DNA from 2 places in the Streptomyces sp. HSW2009 genome. Region 2 is predicted to be linked to the other one. Evidence: riboswitches for the same ligand, from Rfam matches in the RefSeq annotation. Region 2 holds a riboswitch; the other holds the start of a gene.
The links. A riboswitch is a leader RNA that binds a small molecule or an ion and turns the genes downstream of it on or off. The one in region 2 is predicted to bind glycine.

Region 1: it holds a riboswitch for glycine, as region 2 does, so the genes downstream of both, gcvT (glycine cleavage system aminomethyltransferase GcvT) here and gcvP (aminomethyl-transferring glycine dehydrogenase) in region 2, are expected to answer to the same signal.

Annotation. Positions count from the first base shown of each region.
Region 1 covers NZ_JBEHZD010001330.1:9,976-13,238, reverse strand. The annotation lists gene gcvH (glycine cleavage system protein GcvH) at 1-194, opposite strand, end outside; gene gcvT (glycine cleavage system aminomethyltransferase GcvT) at 367-1,503, opposite strand; glycine riboswitch at 1,653-1,771, opposite strand; partial or broken gene AAHZ94_RS36210 (AAA family ATPase) at 2,279-2,941, shown strand.
Region 2 covers NZ_JBEHZD010000136.1:1,841-5,103, forward strand. The annotation lists gene gcvP (aminomethyl-transferring glycine dehydrogenase) at 1-1,786, opposite strand, end outside; glycine riboswitch at 1,972-2,070, opposite strand; gene AAHZ94_RS13100 (PRC-barrel domain-containing protein) at 2,200-2,601, shown strand; gene AAHZ94_RS13105 (DNA polymerase IV) at 2,493-3,263, opposite strand, start outside.

The DNA of each region.
Region 1 (3,263 bases), on a different contig from region 2:
GACTTGGTCGACTCCAGCTCACCGCAGGGTTCGCCCGCGGTGACCTCCGAGCCCACCTCGGGGAGCTGGACGTAGACGACATCGCCGAGCGCACCTGCCGCGTGCTCGGTGATGCCGACCGTCGACGCGCCGTCCGTGGCGGCCGACAGCCACTCGTGCTCCTTGCTGTAGCGAAGCTGCTGGGGGTTGCTCATGACCTGATTCTCCTGTACGCGATGGCGTGCTCGTGCGAGGGGGTGGGAAAACGGGTGGAACGGCCCAAAGGGGAACGGCTCAAAGCCGCCGGAACCCATTGCGCCGTTGCGAAAGGGATGCCCGGTACGGCCGTGGCCGGCGGCAGCGGCTGGCGCTGGCGCCCGTGGGCGGCTAGCGCTGGCGCTTGTAGAAGGGGAGCGCGACGACCTCGTACGGCTCGTGCGTGCCGCGGATGTCGACGGCCACGCCCTCGGTGCCGGGGGCGGCGTGCGCCGCGTCCACGTAGGCGATGGCGATCGGCTTGCCGAGGGTGGGGGAGGGGGCGCCCGAGGTGACCTCGCCGATCACCGTGCCGTCCGCGGCCACCCCCGAGAAGCCGGCGCGCGGCACCCGACGGCCGGTGGCGATCAGGCCGACCAGCTTGCGCGGCGGGGCCTGCTCGGCCCGCTCGGCCGCCGCAGCCAGCGGCTCGCGGCCCACGAAGCGGCCCTCGTTCGTCGTCTTCTCGAACTTCACCACGCGCCCCAGACCCGCGTCGAACGGGGTGGTCGACGTCGTCAGCTCGTGCCCGTACAGCGGCATGCCCGCCTCAAGGCGCAGCGTGTCGCGGCAGGCCAGGCCGCAGGGGATCAGCCCGACCTGCTCGCCGGCCGCGGTCAGCGCCTGCCACAGCGGCTCGGCGTCGCCGGGGGCCACGAACAGCTCGAAGCCGTCCTCGCCGGTGTACCCGGTACGGGCGATCAGCGCGGGTACGCCCGCGACGGTGCCCGGCAGGCCCGCGTAGTACTTGAGCCCGTCCAGGTCGGCGTCGGTCAGCGACTTCAGGATGCCCGGGGCCTCGGGGCCCTGCACGGCGAGCAGCGCGTAGGCGTCGCGGTCATCGCGCACGGAGACCTCGAAGCCGGCGGCGCGCTCGGTCAGCGCGTCCAGCACCACCTGGGCGTTGGAGGCGTTGGCGACCACCAGGTACGTCTGGTCGGCGAGCCGGTAGACGATCAGGTCGTCCAGGATGCCGCCGTCGGCGTCGCAGATCATCGTGTACCGGGCGCGGCCGACGGCCACCGACGACAGGTTGCCGACCAGCGCGAAGTCCAGCGCGTCGGCGGCCTGCGGACCGGTCAGGGTGATCTCGCCCATGTGGGAGAGGTCGAAGAGGCCGGCGCGGGTGCGGACGGCGGTGTGCTCCTCGCGCTCACTGCCGTAGCGCAGCGGCATGTCCCAGCCCGCGAAGTCGGTCATGGTGGCGCCGAGCGCGCGGTGGGTCGCGTCCAGGGCGGTGCGGCGCGGAGAATCGGGCAGGCTGCTCATCGGTTGCGGACTCCCAAGGGTGGGCAGGGCTGGCGAGGACATCCTCCCCATCTGTCATCGGAACCTGAGAGGTTCGCCATGACCCCTGGCGTGGGGCCCGGCTTGCACCTTGGGTGGAGCCGTAGGAACGGCTCGCTTTTCAGATCTGCCTCGTCCACGCGGTATCGGGGCCTGAGAGATTCAAGGGAGGACTTGCTCCTTCGGCGTCCCGGGCGGCGGGTGATCGCGGGGATCACCGCAGGTCCAGGAACTCTCCCGCATGGATTCGAGCGGCCGGTATGCAGTTGCGCGCACATCATGACACGGACGGCCGTGCGATGGACCCCCGGTCCGGCATCCGATTCACTGTGGGGTTCATTACCTCTTCTTTACACTCGGTGGACACGAACCGTGGTGACCGCCGCCGTTGCGCTCGGGGAGGATGATCACGTTGCAGGGTCAGGGCATGCAGGCGGGGCCCGAGGTGCCCGCGCTGGTACCACCTCCAGCTTCCTCCTCTTCGCTGCCGCCGCCACCCGTGCGGCACCGCGAGCGGCACCCGGGGGAGACGTTGCCGATGGGGCGCGGGCCGACCGTCATCGATCTGCGCGGTGGGGGGTGGCGCCGGGTGGAGCCCGCGGGCCCGGCGCCCGTTGCCCAGGAGCCCGTCGTCCCGGGACTCGCCGCTTCGGCTCCGCGCCCGGTCCCGCGCCCGACCACCGTTCCTCGCTCTCGCGAGAGTGGTGCGGTTCCCCGTTCCCGTGCGGGGGGTGCGGCCCCTCGCTCTCACGAAGGCGGTGCCGCCCCGGCCGCCCCAGCAGTACCAGCCCGGGCGGGCTCCGCCACCCCAGCCACTCCCGCGGCGCCGGTCGCCCCACCCCCCGCGGCGCGGCCGGACGGGCCCGGTCCAGTGCGGGAGCTGCGGTACGCCACCGGGGACCTGCTGGTCGTCTCCGGGCTGCCCGGCAGCGGCAAGAGCACCCTGATGAGCCGGGTGCTGTTAGGCCGGGGCGCCGCCGGCGGCCCGGTGTGGCGGGTGGACTCGCAGGACACCAGGGACCGCTGGCAGCGGATGATGCCCGGCTGGGTCGGCTACCCCGTCTACCGGCCACTGGTGCGCCTGGCGCACTACGCGGGGCTGCGCCGCGCCGTGCGCTCCGGGGCCAGCGTCGTCGTCCACGACTGCGGCACCCTGCCCTGGGTGCGCCACTGGCTGGCCCGCGGCGCCCGCCGCCGCGGCGCCGCGTTGCACCTGGTGCTGCTGGACGTGGACCCCGGCCTTGCGCTGGCCGGGCAGGCGGCCCGGGGCCGCAGGGTCTCCGCGTACGCCTTCCGCAGGCACCGGGCCGCGGCGGCCCGGCTGCGCACCCGCGCCCTGACCGGCAGCCCGCCGCCGGGCTGCGCGTCGACCGTGCTCCTGGACCGCGCGGCGGCCGGGGCCCTGGCCGCGATCACCTTCGATTCCGATGAGACCGATGAGACCTCGGACACGGCTTGTTGCGGCGCCGGCTGTGACGCCGCGTGCGACGCGACTTCCGGTACGGGGTGCGGTGCTGCCTGCGGCACGACGTGCGGCACCGCCTGTGATGCGCCTTTCGATCCGGGTCGCGGGGCCGCCCGCGACTGAGCCGGTGAGGCGGCGGGCCACGGGGCCCTCGGCTGCTGCGCCGCGGGTGACACAGCGGCACAGCGGCATGGCGGTGGGGCGGGGGCCCCATGAGCCGGGCGTCAGGAGGGGTGGGGCGGCCATGCGGCGGGGCCGTGATCCGGGCAGCCGGAAC
Region 2 (3,263 bases):
GCTGCTCGTCGCCGTTGGCCCGGTGGTAGGCGCGCACCGCAAGCAGCCCGGCGAGTTCGCCCTGCGAACCGGCGTTCGGCTGGATGGAGACCTTGTGGTAGCCGGTGACCTCGGCGAGCCGGTCCTCCAGCTCCTTGATCAGAGTCAGATAGCCCTGCGCCTGCTCGATCGGCGCGAACGGGTGCAGCGCACCGAACTCCGGCCAGGTGACCGGCTCCATCTCGGTGGTCGCGTTCAGCTTCATGGTGCAGGAGCCGAGCGGGATCATCCCCCGGTCCAGCGCGTAGTCGCGGTCCGCCAGCTTGCGCAGGTAGCGCAGCATCGCCGTCTCGGAACGGTGCTGGTGGAAGACCGGGTGCGTGAGGTACGCGTCGGTACGCAGCAGCGACTGCGGCAGCGCGTCGGCCACGCCCGCGTCCAGCTCCGCCACATCGGCCTGCACGCCGAAGGCGCCCCACACGGCGGCCAGCTCCGCGCGGCCGGTGGTCTCGTCGCAGGCGATGCCGATCTGGTCGGCGTCGACCAGCCGCAGGTTGACGCCGGCCTCGCGGGCCGCGGCGACGACCTCGGCCGCCCGCCCCGGCACCCGCGCGGTGAGCGTGTCGAAGTAGGCGCCGTGCACGACCTCGACCCCGCCGGCCCGCAGCCCGGCGGCGAGCACCGTGGCGTAGCGGTGGGTACGGCGGGCGATGGCGGCCAGGCCGTCCGGGCCGTGGTAGACCGCGTACATGCCCGCCATCACGGCGAGCAGCACCTGGGCGGTGCAGATGTTGCTGGTGGCCTTCTCGCGGCGGATGTGCTGCTCGCGGGTCTGGAGCGCCAGCCGGTACGCCTTGTCGCCGTCCGCGTCGACGGAGACGCCGACGAGTCGGCCGGGCAGGCTGCGGGCGAACTTCTCGCCGACGGCCATGAAGCCGGCGTGCGGGCCGCCGAAGCCGATCGGCACGCCGAACCGCTGCGTGCTGCCGACGGCGATGTCGGCGCCCAGCTCACCGGGCGAGGTGAGCAGCGTGAGGGCGAGCAGGGCGGCGGCGACCGTGACGACCGCGCCGAGCTCGTGCGCCCGCTCGATGATCGCCCGCGGGTCGCGCACCGCGCCGGAGGCCCCCGGGTACTGGAGCAGGACGCCGAAGACGCCGCGCTCGGCGACCTCGTCCGGGATGCCGTCGGACAGGTCGGCGACCACGATCTCCACACCGGTGGGCTCGGCGCGGGTCTGGATCACGGCGATGGTCTGCGGCAGACAGTCCGCGTCGATCAGGAAGACGCCGTTCTTGACCTTGCCCACACGCCGCGAGAGCGCCATGGCCTCGGCCGCCGCGGTGCCCTCGTCGAGCAGCGAGGCGCCGGAGGTGGGCAGCCCGGTCAGGTCCGCGACCATGGTCTGGAAGTTCAGCAGCGCCTCCAGGCGCCCCTGCGAGATCTCCGGCTGGTACGGGGTGTACGCGGTGTACCAGGCCGGGTTCTCCATCACGTTGCGCAGGATCACCGGCGGCGTGAAGGTGCCGTGGTAGCCGAGGCCGATCATGGGCGTGACGACCTGGTTGCGGTCGGCCAGCGCACGCAGTTCGGCGAGCACCTCCGGCTCGGTCCTGGCGTCGGGCAGGCGCAGCGCCTCGGCGCTCTTGATCACGTCGGGCACGGCAGCCGCGGTCAGCTCGTCCAGCGAGCCGAAGCCGACCTGGGCCAGCATCTTGGCCTGTGCCTCACGGTCGGGCCCGATGTGACGCTCGTCGAAGGGCGTGCCGCGCTCCAACTCGGTCAGGGAGATGCGGTGTGCAGTCATCTGCGGAGGCCTCCTGGTCATACGACCTTCGGGGGCACCATGGCGCTGGTGCCCGAACGGCCTCCCCCTCTGTCATCGCGACCTGAGAGCTTCACCGGCCCGCATCGCGGCCCGGCTTTCACCGTCGGTGAGGACGGGTTCCGGGCTGATGCCAGTCCGTGACCCGCCCTGCTTTCCAGAGTGACCTCGTCCGTACGGTACGTGTGCCTGAGAGATTCCGGGGAGGATTTGCTCCTTCGGCGCCCCCGCCTACCTGCGGCGGAGGGCTCTCCCGCACGGGGTCGACAGCCACGGACCAGCCTACCAGCGACGTTTTCACCTGCTTCCTCTGCTTCCTCAAGTGGCCGGTGGGCATGATGTGCCCTTACGTAGGTGTCATAGGGCAGTCACGACCTTGCTGGAGGTGATGGACGGTGCAGACGGACACCGATCCGAGGCACTTGATAGGCCGCAAGGCGTTCGATCGCCACGGCACGAAGATCGGCACCGTGGACGAGGTCTACCTCGACGACGCGACCGGCGCACCCGAGTGGGCGGCGGTGCGCACCGGCCTGTTCGGGCGGGACGTCTTCGTACCCCTGGAGCCGAGCGAGGTGGTCGACGAGGTCCTGCGCGTGCCCTTCGACCGCGCGCTCATCAAGGGTGCGCCCGACCTCGGTGTCGGCCGGCACCTCTCACCCGAGCAGGAGGTCCAGCTCTACCGGCACTACGGGCTCGACACCTCGCGGCGCAGCGCTCCCACCCCGCCGCCGGACACCGGCTTCGGGCATATCGCCGGTTCGGACGAGGGGGGGGGGACGGCTTCGGGCGGCTGAGGCACCGGCCGGGACGCCACCGGCTCCCCCGCGTCACACGACGCTTCGGGGTCCGGCGCGGCGGGCCCTGTCTCGGGGCGGATCAGCGGCAGCGGCTCGGCCTGCGTGAGGTCCGGATCGTCGACGGCGAAGGTCCGCACCCGGCCCGGGGCCGACCACGGCTCCTCGAACCGCACGGTCACCCGGCCGACGCCGCTGCCCTGCACCCAGCCGGCGCCGTACTCGGCGTGCACGACGTCCAGCCCCGGCAGCCAGCGCCGGGGCGGCTCGGGTCGCTCAGGCTCGGCAGGGCCGGCGAGCGGCCCGGGTGCGCCGCTCTCGGCCGCTGCGGCCCCCCGGGAGCCCCCGGCACCGGCCTGCTCGCCCCGCCCCTGCTGCTCGCCCGCCAGCGCCTCGCGCTCGGTGGCCGCCTGGGCGAACAGGTCCTCCTGGGTGTAGTCGGCCAGCCCCGTGACGCCGACGCCGAGCAGCCGCACACCCTCGGCCGTCTCCACCGCGTCGATCAGCCGCCTGGCCGCTTCCCGCACGACCGCAGGGTCGTCCGTCGGGCCGCGCAGCGTCTCGGAGCGGGTGAGCGTCGAGAAGTCGTAACGCCGCACCTTCAGTACGACCGTACGACCCGATCTGCCGGCCGCCCGCAGCCGTTCGACGCACCGGACGGC